2 regions of the Streptomyces sp. NPDC014864 genome follow, and region 2 is predicted to be linked to the other one. Evidence: riboswitches for the same ligand, from Rfam matches in the RefSeq annotation. Region 2 holds a riboswitch; the other holds the start of a gene.
What was found. Region 2 has a riboswitch for thiamine pyrophosphate ahead of thiC (phosphomethylpyrimidine synthase ThiC). Riboswitches for the same ligand answer to the same signal wherever they lie in the genome.
Positions count from the first base shown of each region.

Region 1 (7,546 bases), on a different contig from region 2:
CGCCCCGGAGGGGCCGTGACCCCGGCGGGCCGCAGCCCGCCGCGGCCGCGGCCCCGGTGGGCGCGGCCCGTACGCCGTGGGAACGGTTGTACTGGATCAGACGGCGAGCGCCTGGGCGCGGCGCTTCACCTCCGTGCCGCGATTCTCGCTCAGCGCCTGCGCGGGGGTGCCGGGCAGGGTCGGGTCGGGGGTGAAGAGCCACTCCAGCATCTCTTCGTCCGTGAAACCGTCGTCCCGCAGGAGCGTCAGGGTCCCGGACAGTCCCTTGACGACCTTGTCCCCGTCGATGAAGGCGGCGGGGACGTGCAGCGCGCGGTTCTCACCACGGCGTACGGCGATGAGCTGGCCGTCCTTGACCAGCTGCCGCACACGTGTCACCTCGACGCCGAGCTGTTCGGCGATGTCGGGGAGGGTGAGCCAGGCGGGGACGAGAGCATCGATCTTTGCGTCAATCTCGGTCACGGGATCAAGCGTGCCATCTGGGACCGACAGTCGGAAGTCAGGCCCGTCCACCCGGGGAGGGTCCTACGTCGGCGCCGTGGGCGGCGCTCCCTCGGCGGTGGCGGTCTTCAGCGGGCGCGCGGGGTCCTCCAGCAGGCCGGGATCCATCGGCGTGCCCGCCTCGATCAGGCGTCTGCCCTGGGCGAGGTCCCGCGGACGGCCGACCGCCAGCAGGGCCACCAGGCGGCCCTCGCGCAGCCAGCACACCGTCCACGCCGGTCCGGACGGGTCGCCGCGCAGGACGGTGGTGTCGGCGGACGCGTGGTGGCCGGCGTACTGCACGAAGCGGCCGAACTGCTCGGACCAGAAGTACGGGACCGGGTCGTAGACCGCGGGGGTCTCGCCCAGGATGTTCGCCGCGACGGTGCGCGGACCCTGCAGGGCGTTGTCCCAGTGGTGGACGAGCAGGCGCTCCCCGTACCGGCCCGAGGGGAAGGAGGCGCAGTCGCCGACCGCGTACACGTCCGGCGCGCCGGCGCGCAGGTGGTCGTCGGCCAGGACCTCGCCGTGGGCGCCCAGGGGGATGCCGGAGCCGGCCAGCCAGCCGGTGGCGGGGCGCGCGCCGATGCCGACCACGACGGCGCCCGCGGGCAGCCGCGTGCCGTCGTCGAGGACCACCGCGCCCGGTTCGACGCGCGCCACGCGCGCGTGGGTGCGCAGCACGGCGCCGGAGTCGGCGTACCAGGCGGCCATCGGTGCGGCCACCTCGGCGGGCAGCGCCCCGGCGAGCGGGCGGTCCGCGGCCTCGACGACCGTCACCGCGCAGCCCGCCTCGCGGGCGGCGGTGGCGAACTCGGCGCCGATCCAGCCGGCCCCGACGACCACGACGTCGTGCTGCCGGGCGAGGACCGGACGCAGCCGTTCGGCGTCGTCCAGGGTGCGCAGCAGGTGGACGCCGGGGACACCCTCGGCACCCGGCAGCCGGACCGGTTCGGCGCCGGTCGCCAGCACGAGCACGTCGTAGGGCACGGGACCGGTGGAGGTGTCGAGGACGTGCGCGTCGACCCGCACGGCGAGCGCCTCGCGGCCCAGCTGGAGTTCGATGCCGAGGGCCTCGAAGTCGACGTCGAAGGCGGAGTCCTCGGCCTTGCCGAGCAGGACGGCCTTGGACAGGGGCGGCCGGTCGTAGGGCTGGTGGGGTTCGGCGCCGATCAGCGTCACGGTGCCGGTGAAGCCCTGCTCGCGCAGGGCCACCGCGGTCTGCACTCCGGCCATGCCCGCGCCGGCGACGACCACGTGCCGTGGCTGTGACGTGCCGTGTTCCTGCGTCTGCTCGCTCACCCGATCACCTTAGACACCTGACGGAGGGTCAGTCAGGGTGCGGACCGCGTGACCTGCTGCACAGCGGGGCCGGTCACCTCTTCCACCACGCTCGTCCCGCTCCCCGGCTGCGACTCCCACTGCCAGCTCTCCTCCAACCGGACACGCCCGTCGGGCAGTTCGACCACCGTCGACACACAGTGCCCGCAGGACGTGGTCCCGTCGTGCTTGAGCTGCACGTACCGGAAGTCGAGGCGGTCCCCTTCCCGGATACCCACCAGATGGCCGCGTACGACGTCACCGCCCGCGTATTCGGCCCAGATCTCCCCGTTCCGCTCGTGGTAGGTGAACCGGGTGCGGGTGCCCACCTGGCCGGGGGCCTGGTCGGCGACGGGGGCGAGGACGAGGCCGTCGAGCGAGCGCGGCATGGGCGAAGGCTCCCTTACGAGGTCGGTGCCCGGCGGGCTAGGGTGGCCACCGTACAAGCACTCGCGGGAGCCCGGACGCACCGGGCTGAGAGGGAGGCTGGCGGCCTCCGACCGTACGAACCTGATCCGGGTCATGCCGGCGAAGGGAGGGGCTGGACGCCCATGTCGTCTTCAGGTACGCCGTCTCCGAGTACGTCGCCTCCGGGCACCCCGTCGCCGGGCACGTCTCCGGACATCTCGGCCACGGGCACCTCGTCCCCGGGCACCGCGGACGTCCTGGTCGTCGGGGGCGGGATCATCGGGCTCGTGACGGCCTGGCGGGCGGCGCAGCGCGGCCTGACCACGGCCGTGGTGGATCCCGAACCGGGCGGCGGGGCCGCGCAGGTGGCGGCCGGGATGCTCGCCGCCGTCACCGAACTGCACCACGGCGAGCAGACCCTGCTCGGGCTGAACCTGGCCTCGGCCCGCCGCTATCCGGACTTCGCGGCCGAGCTGACCGAGCTGACCGGCCTCGACCTCGGCTACCGCCGGTGCGGCACGCTCGCCGTCGCGCTGGACGCCGACGACCGGGCCCATCTGCGGGAGCTGCACGCGCTGCAGCAGCGGTCGGGCCTGGACTCCGAGTGGCTGTCGGGGCGCGAGTGCCGGCGGCTGGAGCCGATGCTCGCGCCGGGTGTGCGGGGCGGTCTGCGGGTGGACGGCGACCACCAGGTAGACCCGCGGCGGCTGGCCCGCGCCCTGGTGACCGCGTGCGAGCGGGCGGGCGTGGTCTTCCACCGCGCCTGGGCCGAGCGGCTGACCGTGGTCCGGGACCGGGCGGCGGGCTGCGTGCTGCGCGACGGCACGGTGCTGGGCGCGGGCCGGGTGGTGCTCGCGGCGGGCAGCCTCAGCGGCCGGCTCGCGGGCGTGCCGGCCGACGTGCTGCCGCCGGTGCGGCCGGTGAAGGGCCAGGTGCTGCGGCTGACCGTGCCGAAGCGGTACGCGCCCTTCCTGAGCCGGACGGTACGGGCCGTGGTGCGCGGCAGCCAGGTCTACCTGGTGCCGCGGCTGAACGGCGAGCTGGTGGTCGGGGCGACCAGCGAGGAGCTGGGCTGGGACACCGCGGTGACCGCGGGCGGTGTGTACGAGCTGCTGCGGGACGCGCACGAACTGGTGCCGGGGATCACCGAGCTGCCGCTGACGGAGACCCGGGCCGGGCTGCGTCCGGGCTCCCCCGACAACGCGCCGCTGCTCGGCCCGACCGACCTGGACGGGCTGCTGCTGGCCACCGGGCACTACCGCAACGGCGTGCTGCTCACCCCCGTCACCGGGGACGCCCTGGCACACGCCCTGGTCACCGGGGACCTGCCCGACGACGCCCGCCCCTTCAGCCCGCGCCGCTTTCGCGCCGCCGCACTCTCGGAGCAGCCCGCATGAACATCTCGGTCAACGGGGAGCCGCGCGAGGTCGCGTCCGGCACGGCTCTGGACACCGTCGTGGCGTTGCTGACCGCCGCCCCCGCCGGAGTGGCCGCCGCCCTCAACGAGACCGTCGTCCCGCGCACGCGGTGGTCGTCCACGGCCCTGGCCGAGGGCGACCGCGTCGAAGTGCTGACCGCCGTCCAGGGGGGCTGACCCATGGCCGACGACCACCTCGTCCTCGGCGGAACGTCCTTCACCTCCCGGCTGATCATGGGCACCGGCGGGGCGCCCAGCCTGGAGGTGCTGGAGCGGGCGCTGGTCGCCTCCGGCACGGAGCTGACCACGGTCGCGATGCGGCGGGTCGACCCCTCCGTGCACGGATCCGTGCTGTCGGTGCTGGACCGGCTGGGCATCCGGGTGCTGCCGAACACCGCCGGCTGCTTCACCGCGGGTGAGGCGGTGCTCACGGCGCGGCTGGCGCGGGAGGCGCTGGGCACCGACCTGATCAAGCTGGAGGTCATCGCCGACGAGCGGACGCTGCTGCCGGACCCGATCGAACTGCTGGACGCCGCCGAGACGCTGGTCGACGACGGGTTCACGGTGCTGCCGTACACGAACGACGATCCGGTGCTCGCGCGGAAGCTGGAGGACGCCGGCTGTGCGGCGATCATGCCGCTGGGATCGCCGATCGGGTCCGGGCTCGGCATCCGCAACCCGCACAACTTCCAGCTGATCGTGGAGCGGGCGCGGGTGCCCGTGATCCTCGACGCAGGCGCCGGTACGGCCTCGGACGTGACGCTCGCCATGGAGCTGGGGTGCGCGGGGGTGATGCTGGCGTCGGCGGTGACGCGGGCGCAGGAGCCGGTGCGGATGGCGGAGGCGATGCGCTGCGCGGTGGAGGCGGGCCGGCTGGCCCGGCTGGCGGGACGCATCCCCCGGCGCTACCTCGCCGAGGCGTCGTCCCCCACGGAGGGCATGGCCCGGCTGGACCCGGAGCGGCCCGCCTTCTAGGCGTCCGCCGCGGGGTGCGGCCGTGTCCGGGGTGGCGTGCGAAGCGTCACAGGTCGGTCGCAGTACCGCTCCTCCTTGCGGACGAGGCGGCGTGGCGCCGGTGACGGCTCGTAGACTCACCTGCGTGGATACGACCCTTCAGGACCCATTGGTCGGGCAGGTGCTCGACGCCCGTTATCGCGTGGACGCGCGGATCGCGGTCGGCGGGATGGCCACGGTCTACCGGGCCCTGGACACCCGCCTGGACCGCGTCCTCGCGCTGAAGGTGATGCACCCGACGCTCGCGGCCGACGGAAGTTTCGTCGAGCGGTTCATCCGGGAGGCCAAGTCGGTCGCCCGGCTCGCCCACCCGAACGTGGTGCAGGTCTTCGACCAGGGCACCGACGGGTCGTACGTCTATCTGGCCATGGAGTACGTCGCGGGCTGCACCCTGCGCGACGTGCTGCGCCGGCGCGGGGCGCTGCAGCCGCGCGCCGCGCTGGACATCCTGGAGCCGGTGCTCGCCGCGCTCGGCGCCGCGCACCGGGCGGGCTTCGTGCACCGCGACATGAAGCCGGAGAACGTCCTGATCGGGGACGACGGCCGGGTCAAGGTCGCCGACTTCGGGCTGGTGCGGTCCGTGGACACCGTCACCAACACCACCGGCACCGTCCTCGGCACCGTCTCCTACCTGGCGCCGGAGCAGATCGAGCAGGGCACCGCCGACCCCCGGGTCGACGTGTACGCGTGCGGGGTCGTCCTGTACGAGATGCTGACCGGTGGCCGCCCGCACCAGGGCGAGACGCCCGCGCAGATCCTCTACCAGCACCTGCACGCGGACGTGCCGGCGCCGTCGGCCGCGGTGCCGGGGCTGCCGTCCGAGCTGGACGCGCTGGTCGCGACGGCCACCGCCCGCACCCCCGCCGACCGGCCGCACGACGCGGTCGCGCTGCTCGCGCACGTCCGGCAGACGCGGGCCGCGCTCGGCCCGGAGCAGCTCGACGCGGTGCCGCCGCAGGCGCTCACCGCGGAGCACAGCAACGCCGAGGACCGTACGAGCGTGATCCCGCGCGCGCTGACGGTGCCGCGCCCGCTGGCCTCCGAGGAGGGCGCCGAGGCCGGCGCGCTGCACCGCACCAGCCGGCTGGAGTCTCCCGCGCCGCCCGCACCGGCGCGGCGCACGGGCCGCCCGCGGCGGGGTCTGGTGACCGTCCTCGCCGTGGTGCTGCTGGTCCTCGGGGCCGGCGCCGGGGTCTGGTACATCAACTCCGGCCAGTTCACGAAGGTCCCCCCGGTGCTGGCGAAGACCGAGGCGCAGGCCAGGGAGCGGCTCAGGGCGGCCGGTCTCGAGGTCAAGCAGGTCAAGCACGCCTACAGCGACACCGTGAAGCGCGGCACCGTCATCAGCACGGACCCGGAGACCGGCGCCCGTATCCGCAGCAACGACTCCGTCTCGCTCACCCTCTCCGACGGACCGGAGACCGTGAAGGTGCCCTCCGTGCGCGGCTACCGGCTGGACAAGGCGCGCAGCGCGCTGCGCGAGGCCGGGCTGGAGCCGGGCATGGTGAGCCGGACGTTCAGCGAGGACTTCCCCCAGGGCTTCGTGGTCGCCACGGAGCCGGCGGCCGGCATCGAGCGGCGGGCCGGCTCGGCGATCGCGCTCACCGTGAGCAAGGGCGCCCCGGTGGACGTGCCGGACGTAACCGGGGAGAGCCTGGAGGAGGCGAGGTCCGACCTGACGGGCGCGGGTCTGCGGGTGCGGGTCGCCGCGGAGCAGGTCACCTCCGAGTTCGACCGGGGACAGGTCGCCCGGCAGACCCCGGGCGGTGGCGGACAGGCCGCCGAGGGCGACACGGTCACGCTGACCGTGTCCAAGGGCCCGGAGATGGTCGAGGTGCCGGACGTGACCGGCGACAGCGTGGACCAGGCGAAGAAGGCGCTGGAGGGCGCCGGCTTCAAGGTCGAGGAGGACCGCGGTCTGCTCGGGCTGTTCGGCGACACCGTCAAGAAGCAGTCCGTGGCGGGCGGCGACCGGGCGCCCAAGGGGTCGACGATCACGATCACCATCCGGTGAGACGCGTGGGGCACCGAGGCACGCCAGGCGCGTGAGGCGCCTCCGGGAGCCGTCCGTGACACGGTGGCTGGGGACGCGGTGGCCCGGGACGCGGTGGCCGGGGACACGGTGGCCGGGGAGGCGGTGGCCGGGGGCCGGGGGCCGCCGGGCGCATGACACCCTGAACGGGTGAGCAGTCAGCAGTCCCGCGCCCTCCCCCGTCCCTCCCGCAACCCCGTCGGCGCGCACGTCCCCGTCGCCGGCGGACTGCACTCCGTGGGCCTGTCCTACGCCCGCGAGCTGAAGGCCGAGGCCGTGCAGGTCTTCGTCGCCAACCCGCGCGGCTGGGCCACGCCGACGGGCAGTCCGCGGCAGGACGAGGCGTTCCGGGCCGCCTGCGCGGAGGAGTCGATCCCGGCGTACGTGCACGCCCCCTACCTGATCAACTTCGGCTCGCACACCGAGGCCACCGTGGAGCTGTCGGTGGCCTCGCTGCGGCACTCGCTGCGGCGCGGGCGGGAGATCGGCGCGCTGGGCGTGGTGGTGCACACCGGCAGCGCGACCGGCGGCCGGGACCGGGCGGTGGCGCTGCGGCAGGTGCGGGAGCGGATGCTGCCGCTGCTGGACGAGCTCACCCACGACGACGACCCGTACCTGCTGCTGGAGTCGACCGCGGGACAGGGCGCCTCACTCTGCTCGCGCACCTGGGACTTCGGGCCGTACTTCGAGGCGCTGGACGCGCATCCGAAGCTGGGCGTGTGCCTGGACACCTGCCACATCTTCGCCGCCGGGCACGACCTGACCGGCCCGAGCGGTATGCACGGGACGCTGGACCTGCTGGTGGACACGGTGGGCGAGGGCCGGCTGCGGCTGATCCACGCGAACGACTCCAAGGACGTGGCAGGCGCGCACAA
Region 1 covers NZ_JBIBWT010000012.1:57,164-64,709, reverse strand. The annotation lists gene ACF1A5_RS22085 (Rv2175c family DNA-binding protein) at 97-462, opposite strand; gene ACF1A5_RS22080 (NAD(P)/FAD-dependent oxidoreductase) at 526-1,782, opposite strand; gene ACF1A5_RS22075 (hypothetical protein) at 1,815-2,189, opposite strand; TPP riboswitch at 2,243-2,354, shown strand; gene thiO (glycine oxidase ThiO) at 2,352-3,605, shown strand; gene thiS (sulfur carrier protein ThiS) at 3,602-3,802, shown strand; gene ACF1A5_RS22060 (thiazole synthase) at 3,806-4,600, shown strand; gene pknB (Stk1 family PASTA domain-containing Ser/Thr kinase) at 4,725-6,653, shown strand; gene ACF1A5_RS22050 (deoxyribonuclease IV) at 6,822-7,546, shown strand, end outside.
Region 1: it holds a riboswitch for thiamine pyrophosphate, as region 2 does, so the genes downstream of both, thiO (glycine oxidase ThiO) here and thiC (phosphomethylpyrimidine synthase ThiC) in region 2, are expected to answer to the same signal.

Region 2 (7,546 bases):
TCCCTAGGGGAACGGTCAGGGACGGGCAAGGGATGCGAGGCCCCCGCCGGGCCCGTTCGCGGCCCTAGCATCGGGTGCAGGACATCGACACGACCCGGCGGCGAGGAGCCGTGGCCCGACAGGGGTCCGGCGCCGGCGACGGGCGGAGAGTAGGGACGAGGGCAATGCGAGAGATCTTCGCGGGTCTGCCGTGGTGGGTGAAGTGGGTCGCGGTGCCGGTCATCGCCCTGGTCGTCTTCGGCGGCCTGATCGCGAGCGTGGTCGGCTTCGTGATCGGCCTGCTGTTCAAGCTGCTGGTCTTCGTCGCCCTGGTCGGCGGGCTGATCTACGTCGTGCGGAAGTTCATGTCGGGTTCGTCGTCGCGCAGCGACTGGTGAGCGGGACGCGCGGCGTGCGGTGAGCGCGGCGCGGCGGCGACCGGCGGATGCCGGTCGCGCGGCGGCCGCGGGGCACGTGGGGGGAACGGCGGTGACCGGTAACAGGAATCGCCTGTTCCCTCGCGGGAGGGAAGTTTCCCGCACGGGCCGTCCGCGAGCGGTGGCGGGCGGATAGGGTCCGGAAATCGACGCGGGGGTCGGTCCCCCGCGGGCGGCGCACACCCCCTTCCCGTGTTCCCCCGCACGGGATGCCCCCTCGCGCTTCGGGAGTGACCCCTTGGCCACTGTTGACACCGCACCCGCAGAACCGCACGCGCCCCGGATGCCGTCCCACTCCACGGCGCTCCCCGCGCAGCCGCGCTCTGCGGCCCATGTGGAACGGCCGAGACCCAGCGTCCCGGAGCAGCAGCACTCCCAGACCCTCATCGGATCCGTGCAACGCGCCATGCGCCTGCTGGAGACGGTCGCCCGGCACGAATACGGCGCGCCCGCCAAGCAGCTGGCACGCGAGACCGGCCTGGCGCTCCCCACCGCCTACCACCTGCTGCGCACCCTCGTCCACGAGGGCTATCTGTACCGGGACAAGGGACTGTTCTTCCTCGGCGACGCCGCCGAACGGCTGAGCAGCAGCGGAGCGGCGCAGAAACGTCGCAGCACGGTGGTCGACGCGCTCGCGCACTGGCGCGATGCGATCGGTGCCCCGGTGTACTACGCGATGTACCGCGACGGCGAGATCGAGATCGTGTGCGTCTCCGACAGCCCGGGCAGCCCCGCGGTCGAGGAATGGGCCGACTTCCGTGAGACCGGGCACGCGCACGCGGTCGGCCAGTGCCTGCTGTCCCAGCTGGACGACGGCGCCCGCCGGGACCATCTCGACCGCTACCCCGTGCAGTCCCTCACCCCGTACACGGTCCGGGACGATCACGCTCTGTTGCGGCGTCTGGAACGGATGTGCCGGATGGAACCCGTGACCGAGCGTCAGGAGTACGCGCTGGGCACCGTTTGTGCGGCGGTCCCGATCACGGTGGGCACCACGGCGGCCACGATGGCCCTGTCCCTCCCCGCCCACCAGGCCTCCCGCCTGCTGCCCGCGGCCCGTCAGCTCCAGGGCGAGGTGAGCCGGAGGATCGGCTCCCTGGCCCTCTCTATCAGCATCTGAAAACTCACTCCTTGTGATCTGCCATGCACGTTCAGCAAGATGCACCCAGTGTGACGGGGACGATTCCCGGCCAGTCGACGGCAGATGACGGGGTAGCGATGCGCGAGTCCGTACAGGCAGAGGTCATGATGAGCTTTCTCGTGTCCGAGGAGCTCTCCTTCCGCATCCCGGTGGAGCTGCGGTACGAGACCTGCGATCCCTATGCCGTGCGGCTGACCTTCCATCTGCCCGGGGACGCACCGGTGACCTGGGCCTTCGGGCGCGAGTTGCTGATCGACGGGGTGGGCACGCCGTGCGGTGACGGCGACGTGCGGATCTCGCCCGCCGACAACGAGGCGCTCAGCGAGGTCCTGATCCGCCTGCAGGTCGGCGGCGACCGGGCGCTGTTCCGTTCCTCGGCGGCCCCGCTCGTGGCGTTCCTCGACCGCACGGACAAGCTGGTGCCGCTCGGGCAGGAGGGCGCGCTGGGGGACTTCGACGCCCACCTCGACGAGGCCCTGGACCGCATCCTGGCGGAGGAGCAGAGCGCGGGCTGAGCCACGGCCGTCGGGGCGCTGTTGCCGTAACGCTTCGCCGTCCCCGAGGGCATCCGCCGCGTCACCCGCGGCCTCGCCGGCGCCACCGTCTGTCCCCTCGTCCGCGTCCCGCCCGTCTCGCTCTCCGTGGACCGGCCCGAGGTGCCGCCTCAGCGCCTGCGGCGTCGTCCCCGTCCACCGCGCGCCGGGGCCGGCTGGGCGGCCGGTGCCGAGGCCGGGTCGCCTCCCGGGCGGTCGGCCGAGACCACGAGGGCGGCGAGGGCCGTGGTGACCGGGACCGAGGCCACCAGGCCGATCGAGCCCACCAGCGTGCGCACGATCTCCTCCGCGACCAGTTCGCTGGTGGCGACGGTCCCCACGCTGCTCTGCGCGATGGAGAAGAGCAGCAGCAGCGGGAGCGCGGCGCCCGCGTACGCGAGGACCAGCGTGTTGACGACCGACGCGATGTGGTCGCGTCCGATGCGGATACCCGCCCGGTACAGGCCTCGCCAGCCCATCGCGGGATTGGCCTCGTGCAGTTCCCAGACCGCCGACGTCTGCGTCACCGTCACGTCGTCCAGCACACCGAGCGAGCCGATGATGACGCCGGCGAGCAGCAGACCGCTCATGTCGATCGACGGATACAGGCCGTGGATGAGGCCCGTGTTGTCGTCCGTGTTGCCGGTGAGGGCGGCCCAGCCGATGAACAGCGAGCCCAGGATGCCGATCAGCACCAGAGATATCAGGGTGCCGAGCACCGCGACCGAGGTGCGCGCGGACAGGCCGTGGCACATGTAGAGGGCGATCAGCATGATGGCGCTCGACCCGACCACCGCCACGACCAGCGGGTTCGAGCCCTGCAGGATCGCCGGCAGGACGAAGAAGTTCAGCAGCAGGAAGCTGATGGCCAGCGCGACCAGCGCCATGACGCCCCGCATCCGCCCGACGACCACGACGGCGAGTGCGAAGACGCCGGCCAGCAGCCCCATGGGGAAGCGCCGGTCGACATCGGTGACCGAGTACTGGAGATCCTTCGGCGCGGAGGGCTCGTAGGCGACCACGACCTTCTCGCCCTCGCGCAACTGCCGCGACTGGTCCGGCTGCACGAACTCGGTGAACGTGCGGCCCTTGTCGGAGCCGGTGTCGACCCGGACCGTGGCCTTCTTGCAGGTGCCGGAGGCCTGATCCGGCGCGGAGGAGCCTCCTGCGGCGGAGGGGCCTCCGGCGGGGGCGCCGGCTGAGGCGTTCGCCCCCTTGCAGCTGACCGCGATCACCCGGGTGACGGTGGCCTGCTGGCTCTGCCGGTCGAATCCGACGCCGGTGCGCTCGTGCGCGGGGGCACCGCCGGGCCAGAGCACCGCGAGCCCGACGACCACCGCGGCGGCGAACGGGATCAGGATCGCCGCGATCACCTTGCGCAGGTGCTTCGAGACGGGCGTGGCGGGCCCATGACTGTGACTGTGCCCGTGGCCGTGTCCCTGCCCGTGCTCGTGGCCCTGTCCGGGCCTGTGCTCGTGGCCCTGTCCAGGCCCGTGCCCGTGCCCATGGCCCTGGGCGTGCCCAGGGCCTGGTCGGCCTCGTGGTTCGGGCGGTGGATAGGGGGACTGCCGTGTCGTGGTCACCGCCAGATCATCGCAAGAACGGCAGAGGCCCACTGTTCACCGCGCCACAAAGGACGCTAGCGTGGAGGCACCTTTGCACACGCGGGAGCTCGGAGCACCGGGCTGAGAGGGCGCTGACCTCCGTATTCGCGATGTTTCACGTGGAACGAGAGATGTCTCACGCGAAACGTCGACGGACGGAAGCCGCTGCGTCGACCGCCGAACCTGTTACCGGGTAATGCCGGCGTAGGGAGTAGGTCTCATGACCAACAAGGACGCACGCACGCCTGCCTCCACGCAGATCTCCAGCGACGGGGAGGCCGGGAAGTCCATCGGCTGGCACAAGGCGTATGTCGAGGGCTCGCGCCCCGATCTGCGGGTGCCGGTCCGTCAGGTGCACCTCACCAACGGGAAGTCGGTCACGCTGTACGACACGTCGGGCCCGTACACCGATCCACTCGTCGACACCGATGTCCGCAGGGGCCTCCCCCCGCTGCGGGAGAACTGGGTCATCGCCCGCGGTGACACCGAGGAGTACGCGGGCCGTCCCGTCCGCCCCGAGGACGACGGGATCAAGCACACCTCGCCGCGCGGGGGCCTGCGCAACCTCGACGCGGTGTTCCCGGGACGGCCGCGCCAGCCGCGCCGGGGCCGCGACGGCCAGGCGGTCACGCAGCTCGCGTACGCGCGCCGCGGCGAGATCACGCCCGAGATGGAGTATGTGGCCCTCCGCGAGAACGTCGCTGCGGAAGTGGTCCGGGAGGAGATCGCGGCGGGCCGCGCCGTGCTGCCGGCCAACGTCAACCACCCGGAGATCGAGCCGATGATCATCGGCAAGCGGTTCCTGGTGAAGGTCAACGCCAACATCGGCAACTCCGCGGTGACCTCGTCCATCGAGGAGGAGGTGGAGAAGATGACCTGGGCGACCCGGTGGGGCGCGGACACGGTCATGGACCTCTCCACCGGCCGCAACATCCACACCACCCGGGAGTGGGTGCTGCGCAACTCCCCCGTCCCCATCGGCACGGTGCCGCTCTATCAGGCCCTGGAGAAGGTCGACGGCAGGGCCGAGGAGCTGACCTGGGACATCTACCGGGACACCGTCATCGAGCAGGCCGAACAGGGCGTGGACTACATGACGGTCCACGCCGGTGTGCGCCTGGCCTACGTGCCGCTGACGGCGAACCGCAAGACCGGCATCGTCTCGCGCGGCGGCTCGATCATGGCGGCCTGGTGCCTCGCACACCACAAGGAGTCGTTCCTCTACGAGAACTTCGAGGAGCTCTGCGAGATCCTCGCCGCCTACGACGTCACCTACTCGCTGGGCGACGGACTGCGTCCCGGCTCCATCGCCGACGCCAACGACGAGGCGCAGTTGGCGGAGTTGCGCACGCTCGGGGAACTCAACAGGATCGCCAAGCGTTTCCACGTACAGACCATGATCGAGGGCCCGGGACATGTCCCGATGCACAAGATCAAGGAGAACATCGACCTCCAGCAGGAGATCTGCGATGAAGCTCCGTTCTATACGCTCGGCCCGCTGACCACGGACATCGCGCCGGCGTACGACCACATCACCTCCGGCATCGGTGCCGCGATGATCGCCTGGTGGGGCACGGCCATGCTCTGCTACGTCACGCCCAAGGAGCACTTGGGCCTGCCCAACCGCGACGACGTCAAGACCGGGGTCATCACCTACAAGATCGCCGCTCACGCGGCCGACCTCGCCAAGGGCCACCCCGGGGCGCAGGAGTGGGACGACGCACTGTCCGACGCCCGCTTCGAGTTCCGGTGGGAGGACCAGTTCAACCTGGCCCTCGACCCGGACACGGCACGCGAGTTCCACGACGAGACCCTCCCCGCGGAACCGGCCAAGACGGCCCACTTCTGCTCGATGTGCGGCCCGAAGTTCTGCTCGATGAAGATCTCGCAGGACATTCGCCGTGAACACGGCACCGGTCAGGCCGAGATCGAGGAGGGCATGGCCCAGAAGTCCAAGGAGTTCGCGGAGGCGGGGAACCGGGTCTACCTGCCCATCACCGACTGACCCCCGAACGCCCCACCGCGGGGTCCGTGTTCCGCCCCATGCCTCGGCCGCGTCAGCCCGAGCCCGGAGTCCGGAGCGCGGACCCCGTGGAGCCGGTGTCGTAACGGAAGGGGCACGACGGTGTTCGGTGGGGAGCAAGATCTCTACTGTCGGGGGCGTGGGTGGGATCGATGTTGCCAATGGAGTGGCCGGCGCCGTCATCGGCATGTTGTTCGCGGTGCTGTTCCAGCAGCCGTTGCAGGACGCCTGGTTCCGGCTGCGGGGGCGCTCGGGGCGCGCGCTGCGCACCCTGCGGCGCCGGGACGAGTCCAGTCCCGCCTGGCGCACCTTCTCCCTCGGGCCGTTGCAGACCTCGGCCCTGATCGTCGAGGGGGACGGGGAGACGCCGATCCCTCCCGAGTCGGTCTTCGTCCACGTGCTCGACGAGGAGGTGAGGCTGCCGGAGGACATGGCGCCCTGGCGGGACGAGGTCGCCGCCGACAGCGAGCGTCTGCGCGCCGAGGGACGCACCCCGGTGTGGAACGGCCCGCGGTACGCCGTGGAGTCGTTCGACATCTCCCGCACCGCCCTCGACGAGACCCCGGAGGTGCATCTGCGCCTGCGGCCGACCGACTACTACACCTTCCTCGCCGCCCAGCAGCTCGACCGCCGACTGCCCGACGGGGCGACCCCCCGCTCGCGCCATCTCGACCCGGGGGAGCCGCTGCGGGCTCCGGCGTTCCTGCAGTGCAGCTTCGCCGTCAACGTCGCGGTGGTCACCGCCGACGACATGCTGGTGGTGAGCCGGCGCAGCGACCGGGTCCGGATGGCACCGGGCGTGTGGAACTCCTCCGTCAACGAAGGCCTGTCACGCCACATCGACTCCTCGGGACGGAGCGCGCCGGACCTGCACGCCGTGTGCCGCCGGGGCATGCGCGAGGAACTGTCGCTGGAACCGCACGAGTACACCGTCGACCTGCTGGCCTTCGTCCTGGACGTCGAGCGGCGGCACTGGAGCGCCCATTTTTACGCCCGGCTCAAGGAGTTGAAGAGCACGGACCTGCAGGAGCGGATGAGCCGGGGCGTCGCGGACCGCTGGGAGCACCAGACGATCGACTACGTGCCCTTCCGGCCCGCCCCGGTGGTCCGGTACATGATGCGGGAGGACCGCGTGCACCGGTGGGCGCCGCTGGCCCCGGCGCTGTTCCACCTCGCTCTCGTCCATGCCTACAGCCGCACGCTCGTCGAGCGGGTGGAAGCGCAGATCCTCAGACGTCCGTAGCCGGGGCGACCCGTACGCCCGGGTCACTCCGGCTGGTGCTCCGGTCCTCCGAAGTCCGGGCTGGTGAAGTCGGGGCTGGTGAAGCTCGTGCGGTGGCCCGGGCTTCCGTCGTCGGGGCTGCTGAAGCCGGGACGGTCGTACCCGAGCCGCGGCATACGGCCGGTCGGCGCCGAGGGAGCCGGTGACGTCCGGGGGGCCGCGCCCGATCCGCGGTCGGTGAGCGCCTCGCGCAGGAACGGCAGTATGCCGCGCTCCAGCAGCGCCTCCCGCCAGGCGTCCCTGGCCCGGGCGACCTCCTCGTCGAGCGCGCCGTACGGACCGGCTGTCGGCGAGGGGCGGTTGCGCAGGGCGGTGAGCAGCAGCCCGACGGCGGCGACGAGGATCGCGGCCGCGGTCACCGCGCCGAACACCCAGCCCGTCGTGATCATGGTCTGGGCGAAGGCCGGCGCGGGGTCGAGCATCTTCAGGACGTAGCCGACGAGCAGGAAGAGGGCCGCGGCGGTCCCGGCCAGCACGGGGGCGAGAACGGCGACGACGGCGACGGCGCCCGCGCCGGTCGTCTCCGCGACCTCTCCCATGGTGGCGG
Region 2 covers NZ_JBIBWT010000021.1:58,657-66,202, reverse strand. The annotation lists gene ACF1A5_RS29540 (DUF5326 family protein) at 165-377, shown strand; gene ACF1A5_RS29535 (IclR family transcriptional regulator) at 655-1,536, shown strand; gene ACF1A5_RS29530 (SsgA family sporulation/cell division regulator) at 1,635-2,072, shown strand; gene ACF1A5_RS29525 (YibE/F family protein) at 2,222-3,673, opposite strand; TPP riboswitch at 3,745-3,922, shown strand; gene thiC (phosphomethylpyrimidine synthase ThiC) at 3,915-5,699, shown strand; gene ACF1A5_RS29515 (hypothetical protein) at 5,857-6,960, shown strand; gene ACF1A5_RS29510 (hypothetical protein) at 6,984-7,546, opposite strand, start outside.